Catalinimonas alkaloidigena: one gene and its partner. The protein of the gene in region 2 interacts with the protein of the main gene of each other region in a pairwise test. Links are inferred from orthologs where the notes say so. Each region holds a gene or a part of one and is shown on either strand. Other genes may lie near its edges.

The links.
Region 1: the proteins of BLR44_RS10085 (region 2) and priA interact in binary tests that used the Escherichia coli proteins (3 or more experiments, as listed by UniProt). The link is inferred for Catalinimonas alkaloidigena from one-to-one orthologs.

The regions. Positions count from the first base shown.
Region 1 is NZ_FNFO01000002.1:24,370-29,015, reverse strand. What follows is about bases 508-3,635. They hold priA (replication restart helicase PriA), read left to right. Parts: upstream 508-875; coding sequence 876-3,395; downstream 3,396-3,635. Other genes in these bases: BLR44_RS03525 (S8 family serine peptidase), read left to right, coding at 508-602. Also shown: more of BLR44_RS03525, read left to right, coding at 1-507; sucC (ADP-forming succinate--CoA ligase subunit beta), read right to left, coding at 3,669-4,646.
Region 2 is NZ_FNFO01000003.1:675,439-679,806, reverse strand. Bases 873-3,722 are described here. They hold BLR44_RS10085 (single-stranded DNA-binding protein), read right to left. Parts: upstream 2,608-3,722; coding sequence 2,137-2,607; downstream 873-2,136. Other genes in these bases: mutY (A/G-specific adenine glycosylase), read right to left, coding at 2,653-3,722; gldE (gliding motility-associated protein GldE), read right to left, coding at 873-2,033. Outside these bases: ATP-dependent DNA helicase RecG, read right to left, coding at 1-173; gliding motility lipoprotein GldD, read right to left, coding at 188-775; more of gldE, read right to left, coding at 753-872; more of mutY, read right to left, coding at 3,723-3,726; BLR44_RS10075 (HU family DNA-binding protein), read left to right, coding at 3,954-4,274; BLR44_RS10070 (tetratricopeptide repeat protein), read left to right, coding at 4,346-4,368. UniProt on the Escherichia coli protein: Plays an important role in DNA replication, recombination and repair. Binds to ssDNA and to an array of partner proteins to recruit them to their sites of action during DNA metabolism. Acts as a sliding platform that migrates on DNA via reptation.

The sequences.
Region 1 (4,646 bases), on a different replicon or contig from region 2:
CGGCCGGAAACGACGGCGACAACCGCCACTGGCGCTACATTTCTACGCCCGCCGACGCACCCGGGGTACTGGCGGTCGGGGCCACGTGGCAGGACGTCTGGAAAAAAATGGGCTACAGCGGCATCGGACCGGCCTTTCTGCCTTACCTGAAACCCGACGTGGCCTGTTACTCCCTAACGGGCACTTCGTTTTCTGCGCCGGTCATTACAGGCTTCGTGGCCTGTCTGATGCAGAAAGCGCCGCACCTGACCAATGCGCAGCTGATGGAGCTGGTCCGCCGGTCGGCGCATTTGTACCCGTACGGCAACAATTATGTGGGCTACGGCGTGCCGCAGGCCGACCGCGCCCTGCAATGGCTCGCCAAGACGCCCCCGTCGGCCTCGGCTCGCGAAGTGCGTGTGAAAGGTGACCACTACCACCTGAAACTTCGACATGCTCACGAAAACGAAGTCTTACTTTTCCACAAGCGGGATGCCACGCAGGTAGTCGACCAGACCACCGCTCGTGTCCGTCGCCATGCCCTCGACATCGCCCGTCCTGACGGCGTTGCCCGTACCACCATCGACCTGCAAACGGAAGTCATCGAGCTGGTGTGGGAGTAGATTGCCAAGTTGCAAGTCGTAAGCGACAGGCCTCAAATCCTTTTGGCCGAAGCGGACCACTAAGACGGGAAAAAAAATTTCTTTGTCCGCAGCAAGCGCTCTCGCTGCGTTCGCGATGACAGAGAAGCATTGGATAGAAGCAGGACGTACGACCTGTGATCTATTGACCTGCAACCGGCGACTCTGGACCAGCGACCTTCGACCTGCACCCTAAATCCTGCCGCTTCTTTCCGCCAAAACCGTTACTTTTAATTTTCGTTTTTCTGTACTCCCTTGTCCACGCTCGATCTCAATCCGTATTTGCCCACGGAACGCGTCACGTTGTTTGCGGACGTGATTCTGCCGTTGCCGTTGCCGCAGTTGTTCACCTACCGGGTGCCCCACGACCTGAACGACGCCATTCAGCCCGGCGCACGGGCGGTGGTGCAGTTTGGTCGGCGCAAAATTGTGACGGCGGTGGTGGCGCGACTGCACGAAACGGCACCGTCCCGCTACCAGGCCAAGTACATCCTGGAACTGCTCGACGACGAGCCCCTGGTGAACGAACATCAGCTACGCTTTTTCGAGTGGATGGCCGACTACTACCTGTGCGCCATCGGGGAAGTGATGAATGCCGCCCTGCCGTCGGGGTTGAAAATCAGTAGCCGTTCGCGCATTCAACTGAACCCAGACTGGGACCGCTCCGGCTTCGACTTGCTGAACGAGAAGGAGGGCAAGTTGATCGAACTGCTGGAAGAACACGAGTCGCTGACGTATGACGAAGCCGCCGAGAAGCTGGACGTTAAAAACATTTACCACATTCTGAAAGGGCTGACCGCCCTGCGCGCCATCATTCTGTTTGAGGAACTGAAGGAGAAGTACAAACCCCGCACGATCAAGAAAGTGCGGCTGGTACCGCACCATACGGCTTCGGAAGAGCGGTTACAGGCGCTGTTCGAACAACTGGAGAGCAACCCGAAACAGATTTCGGTGCTGTTGTCTTACCTGCAACGCGTGCCGGTGCACGCCAACCCGGCGTACAATGAAAAAGGCATAGAGAAATCGGAACTGAAAGGAACTGGGATCTCGGCTTCGTCGCTGGCGACGCTGACCAAAAACGGGGTCTTCGAAGAATTTGAAGTGGTAGTGTCGCGCTTCCCCACTACCGGAAAAGCCGAGAAGCTGAAAGAAGTCGTGCTGACGGAACAACAGACACGCGCCCGTGAAGAAATCATCCGCCTTTTTCAGGAAAAAGAGGTCACGCTGCTGCACGGCATCACCGGCAGCGGGAAAACCGAAGTGTATATTGACCTGATCCGGCGCGCGCTCGACAGCGGTTCGCAGGTGCTGTTCATGCTGCCCGAAATTGCCCTGACCACGCAGATTGTGGCGCGCTTGCAGAAAGTATTTGGACAGGAAATGGGCATTTACCACTCTAAATTTTCCGATAACGAACGGGTGGAAGTGTGGCAAAGCGTGGCTTCCGGCGCTATTTCCTTTATTGTCGGTGTACGATCCGCCATCTTTTTGCCCTTCAGCAACCTCGGGTTGATCATCGTCGACGAAGAGCATGAGACGTCGTACAAGCAGTTCGACCCCGCCCCGCGCTACCACGCGCGCGATGCCTCCCTGGTGCTGGCGCGGCAACACGGCGCACGTGTGCTGCTGGGATCAGCGACGCCTTCGATCGAGACGTACCATCAGGCCCGCACCGAACGCTGGGGCTTGGTGGAAATGCTGCAACGCTATGGCGACGCACAACTGCCGGAAATGGAACTGGCCGACATCTCGATTGAGAAGAAGCAGAAGAAATTGCAGAACGGCTTCGGGACCGCGCTACTGGACGCCATGCGCCAGAGCATGACGCGCCACGAACAGGTCATTTTGTTTCAGAACCGTCGCGGGTATTCTCCCTGGCTGCAATGCCAGGAGTGCGACCACGTGCCCCGCTGCCGTCAGTGTGACGTAAGTTTGACATACCACCAGGCCGCACAGGAGTTGCGCTGTCATTACTGCGGGTATCACGAAGATGTGCCCCGCACCTGCCCCGAGTGCGACTCGCCCAAACTGATGGCGATGGGGGCCGGCACCGAGCGCATCGAAGACGACCTGAAGCTGCTCATTCCGGAAATCAGAGTGCAGCGGATGGACCTGGACACCACGCGCAGCAAAAACAGTTACCAGCAGATCATCGGCGATTTTGAAGAACGCAACATCGACGTGCTGGTCGGCACCCAGATGGTCAGCAAAGGCCTGGACTTCGACCACGTGGGGCTGGTCGGCATTTTCGATGCCGACCGCATGCTCCACTTCCCTGATTTTCGGGCGCACGAACGCACGTTCCAGATGATTACCCAGGTAAGTGGCCGGGCCGGACGGCGCGACCGCCGAGGACGCGTTATCATCCAGACCCACAAACCGCAACAGGCCATTCTCCACAAAATTGTGCAGGGCGATTTCCTGGGGCTGTACCTCGACGAAATCCGCGAGCGCGAGGGGTTCTTTTATCCGCCCTTTGCGCACCTGATTCGCGTTACCACCAAGTGCGAAGAACGAAAAGTGGCGTTTCAGGCCGCCACGGCGCTGGTCAATATTTTTAGCCGGCACCTCGGCCCGAGTCGCGTCATGGGACCGGAAGCACCCGTAGTGGAACGGATTCGCAATCAGTATTTGCAGGATGTGCTCGTGAAGCTGGAACGGGGAAAACTGAACCTGAAAGCGGTAAAAGAGATGATCCGCCGCGAAATTCGCACGCTCGAAACCGAGCGGATTTACAAAAATGTGCGCTTCGTGGTGGATGTCGATCCGGTCTAGCCGTCGCAGACCTAAAGTTGCAAGCCCGTTTCCCTCCTCTTATTGCTTTCGACCAAGGGGAAAAGCTTCCTGCTTGGGAACACGCTCACGTGGGGCAAAAAAAGAAAGCGCCCGACAAGTGTCGAGCGCCTTCTATACATCAGGAATATGTCAAACAGGAATATGAATAAACTGTGCCTGTTTATACCGTACGAAAGGAGCGAGGTAACCTCTTAAATCGAAAAAAAATTTACTTTTCTTCTAACAAGCTCACCCTCAGGCTCAAAAATTTAGTTACGCCAGTACTTCTTTTACTTTCTGGGCCGCATCCTTCAGCAAAATCGCCGATTTCACCTTCAGACCCGACTCTTCAATAATCTTCGCGCCCTCTTCGGCGTTAGTGCCCTGCAGGCGTACAATGATCGGTACGGGAATGTCGCCGATCTGCTTGTAAGCTTCCACCACACCGTTGGCCACGCGGTCGCAGCGCACAATGCCACCGAAAATGTTGATCAGAATGGCTTTTACATTCGGGTCTTTCAGAATGATGCGGAAGCCGGCTTCCACCGTTTTCGCGTTAGCTCCACCCCCAACGTCGAGGAAGTTGGCAGGCTCTCCGCCCGACAGTTTGATTACGTCCATCGTGGCCATGGCCAGACCGGCACCGTTCACCATACATCCCACGTTACCGTCCAGCTTCACGTAGTTCAGGCCTGACTCGCCCGCTTCCACTTCCAGCGGATCTTCTTCGGTAATGTCGCGCAATTCCGCAAAATCTTTGTGGCGGTACAGGGCGTTATCGTCCAGGTTCATTTTGGCATCGACCGCCAGAATTTTATCGTCCGAGGTTTTCAGCACCGGGTTGATTTCGAACAGCGATGCGTCCGTTTCGCGATAGGCCGTGTAAAGTGCCGTAACGAATTTGACCATCTCTTTGAAGGCATTGCCCGACAGGCCGAAGGCAAACGCAACTTTGCGCGCCTGGAATCCCTGCAATCCGACGGCCGGATCAATCCACTCCTTCACAATTTTATCGGGCGTTTTGGCCGCGACTTCTTCAATGTCCATCCCCCCTTCGGTGCTGGCAATGATCACGTCCTGGCTGGTGTTCCGATCCAGCGTAATGCTGAGGTAGTATTCTTTCGGTTCCGATGCACCAGGATAGTAGACATCCTGCGAAATCAGGACTTTACGCACCAGTTTTCCTTCAGGACCGGTTTGTGGGGTCACCAGTTGCATGCCCAGAATGGCACCGGCTTTTTCCTTCACTTC
Region 2 (4,368 bases):
TCGGTCAGATCGCCAATGTCGTAAAACCGGCTGCGGTCTTCGTAACGAAACGGGTAGTGTTGGATCAGGTCACCGTAGGTGAACAGCTCTAGTTCCTTGTTAAGCGTAGCGGCTTTTTGCGGCCCAACCCCACGGAGGTATTCTAACTTGGTATTAAAAAAACCGGGATGCATACCCAAAAATAGCGCTACTCAGTCCAATGAAGGGTGTTGAGCATGTGCACAATGTCGCTTTTGATAAAATCGATGACAGGGGCCAGCGAATCGTTCTTTGACGCTACCTGGAAGTAAAGCGCGCCTCGGAGGAAATGCTCGGTACTGTCGGTGGTGTAAAACTGAAATTGGCTGGGTACTTCGCCGCTGAGTTCAAACACGTAGGCCGGCTGGCCGGCAGCGGTTTGCAGCACCGCCTCGTCGATGGCCGAGGCGCGGATCTGGTGTTTGGCCGTGAGGCGCCGCGCGTCTTCGGTCAGTTCGACCAGTTGGTTTTTGGGCTGTTCGAGCGACTTGTACGTTACGGAAATACGGGCCCCGAAATCCGGGTAGACGATGTCGATCCAATGCGGCTCGGAAAGGCCCGTAGTGTCTTTGGTAGCGTAGGCGTATTTCGAAAACTCGAAGGTATAGGGATGTCCCGTTTCGAGCGGTTGAAACGCTGGCGCTGGCAGATCGATTCGATTAAATCCCTTGGGCTTCGGGGTATATTCCTGGCTGCAGGAAAACAAAAACAGCCCCCCCACCAGCAGCCCCAGGCTACACGATTTTTTTAGAAACATCACTTTCGGTAATGTGGACTTTAACACGCTTGATGCGTTTGGCATTGACAGAGACGATCTGGAAAACAAAGTTTTCGTACTTGATGGTTTCACCGGCACGCGGAAGTTTCGCACTAAGTTCCAGCAATAGCCCGCCCAGCGATTCACTTTCTCCTTTTACTTCTTCGAACAGAAGCGGATCGACGTCCACCACTTTACAGAAATCGTTCAGCGACGTCTTTCCCTCAAACACGTACGTCTGGTTGTCCAGCCTTGTAAAGATGACGTCCTCGTCGTCGTCAAACTCGTCGTTGATTTCGCCGACGATTTCTTCGATGATGTCTTCCAGCGTGACCAACCCACTCGTTCCTCCGTATTCGTCGACCACAATAGCCATGTGCACGCGCCGTTCCTGAAAGTCGCGTAACAGGTCGTCGATCTTCTTGTTTTCCGGCACGAAGTAACACGTTCTTAACAGCTTTTGCCACTCGAAGTGTTCATCTTCTTCAATATACGCCAGCATGTCTTTGGTGTACAGCACGCCCTCGATGCGGTCGATGGTTTCGCGGTAAATCGGAATGCGCGAGTAGCCCGACTTGTTCACCTTGTCCAGCAACTGATGGTAATCGAATTCAATGTCGAAGGCCGTGATGTCCATCCGTGAACGCATGATCTGCCGGACCGAAATCGTACCGAAGTTGACAATCCCCTTCAGAATATCGCGCTCTTCGGAGGTCGTATCTTCATCGGAAGCAATGTCGAGGGCATGGTTCAACTCATCCACCGACAGGGTGTAGCCCTTCCGTTCGATGTTTCGTTCAATGAAGTTGCCCATGTGAATGAGGACATACGAGAGCGGATAGAAGAACGTATCGGCGGCGCTGATGAACCCGACCACCTGGCGGGCAAACGTGAGGTTGTTCTGCACGGCCATGACTTTGGGCGTCACTTCGCCAAAGAAGACAATCAGGAACGTGATGATCAGCGAAAGTACGAAGAGGGCTGTTTCGGGCTGGTCATCGCCAAAATAAGCCAACATCATGTAAGTCGACAAGGTGACAAACCCGATGTTGATAAAGTTGTTGAAAATCAGGATGGTGGCCAGTAACCGCTTGGGGTGATGCAGCAATTCGGCGATACGCTGTTCGCGGGGTGTGCCGGTTTGCAAACGTACCACCTCTTCAGTCGGTAAGGAGAAAAATGCCACTTCAGCGCCGGAAATGAGCGCGGAGAGAACAAGAAGAATGAGAAGGATAACGCCGCCAACGGTGTAAAACACCCAGGTTACCAATAGCAACGCTCCAATGCCCTGGCCGAGCCCAAATAACCCGCCAGGGTCTAAACTACTACCTTCCAAAATTTATATAAGCTGGTTCAACATATTAAAACGGCAGTTCGTCATCGTCGCCATCGCTCGACATCGCCGGAGGAACGGGCTCCTCCCGCCGCTGCGGGGGCACTGGCGTGGCACTTGACGACGGGGCTCCGTTGTAGTCGGACGAGCCTCCCGAACTGCCCGAGCCTCCGCCCAGCATCGTCAAGTTGGTGACGCGCACACGGGTGGTCGACCGACTAACGCCGTCTTTGTCCTGCCACGATTCCGTACGCAACTTTCCTTCTACATAGATGGTGTTTCCCTTCTTGAGGTACTGTTCGGCAATACGGGCTAGTCCGTCCCACAGCTCAAGCCGGTGCCATTCGGTCTGGGTGATGCGTTCACCGTTTTTACTGGTGTAGCTTTCTGAAGTGGCAATGTTAAAATTAGCTACCGTAGAGCCACTTTCCAGATGCCGGATCTCTGGGTCGGAGCCTAGATTGCCAATCAGAATCACTTTGTTAACACCACTGGCCATAGCGTCTTGTTTAATTGGTAAGTAGGGTGATGAGAGTAATGTAACCTAAAAATGCGTCTCTTTCAAGTACTTATCGATCAGCACAGGCAAAGGATAAGCCGTTAGTTCGTCTGCGGCTATCTTTCTTAATCCAGGCGCATTTTTCTCTACCAGCCGCTCGATCAGCGAGCCGGAAGCCACAAAAGTATGAAAGCGCGCGTATATTTTCTGGTGAGACAGAATATGTACATATTGTTTCGAGAGGCTTTCTTCCGTTCCTTCTTTTCGCAGGCTGCTGATTAAGGGATCGTTCAAGAGCGCGCTTTCCATTACCACTTCGTTTTCTCCCTCCACCAAGTAAAAATCAAATAAGCCCTTCCAGATATCGTTGGAAGTCCGGGGCTTCAGCCATACGTCGCCTTCTTCACTTCGCAACACGACGTAGTGAAAGTACCGGGGGCGAACTTTGGTTTTTTTCTGCTTGACCGGAAGCTGGGCCTGGCGGCCTGTTGCAAAGGCGACACACTCCAGTTGAAACGGACAAAACATACATTTGGGCGAGACGGGAACACATTGCATCGCCCCGAATTCCATCATGGCCTGGTTAAAGGTAGCGCTCTGGTCAGCGGGTAACAGCGACTGGGCTAGCGCAAAGAACGTTGCATATGCCTTGGGCGAAGCGATATCGGTCTCTTCACCAAAGTAGCGAGCCAATACGCGGTACACATTGCCGTCGACTACCGCCACCGGCTCCTCGAACGCGAAAGAAGCAATGGCCGCCGCCGTATACTTCCCAACGCCCCTCAACTGAAGGAGCTGTTGGTAGGTGTCCGGAAACTTTCCGTTGAGTTCTGTAGCGATATATTGAGCTGTGTAGTGCAGGTTCCGGGCACGTGTGTAGTAGCCTAGCCCCTGCCAGAGTCGAAGTACCTGTTGCTCATCGGCTTTGGCCAAGGCGAACACATCCGGGAATGTTTCAATGAACTTCAGGTAGTAGTCCTGTCCCTGCACTACGCGTGTTTGTTGTAAAATAATTTCAGAAAGCCAGATATAGTAAGGATTACGAGTGTTTCGCCAGGGTAATGGGCGTGCATGACGGCGGTACCAAGCCATTAACCGCTCTGCGAATGGATGCGTCATAGTGAAGGGGAATGTAAGGAAAATACTATTGCTTTTGTTTTGGGTTAAATGTTGTTATAAATTTGTATTCCACTAACAGGCAAACATATACAAATTGTTATGAGGTGATAGAAAAACTGGAGCTAACTTTTCCTAATTAAAAAAACACAACTAAATTTGTTGATCATGAGCCTAGGGAGGATACGATCATGAACGTTTTATATTAATTAACCAAGACCATAATTAACGTGACCAAAGCAGAAGTAATCAACGAAATCGCCGACAAGACCGGCGTTGACAAGGTCGATGTGCAAGTTGCCATCGAGGCGTTTTTCACAGTTGTGAAAAACTCTATGGCCGAAGGCGAAAACGTATATGTGCGCGGTTTCGGCAGCTTTGTTAACAAGAAACGCGCTCGAAAAGTGGCACGGAACATTTCCAAAAATACAGCCATCATTATCGACGAGCATTTCATTCCAAGTTTCAAGCCATCTAAAATTTTCATCGAAAAAATTAAAGATAGCGACAAGCTGAATACAAAAGAAAAGCCCGAGTTAGTGCGCGTCTAACCAAATCGGTACGTACCTTTGACCTGTTTATCTGGAGTTAACTTTCAGATAAACAGGTTTTTCTATTTAGTATGCGTAAGGAAATAATCATCAT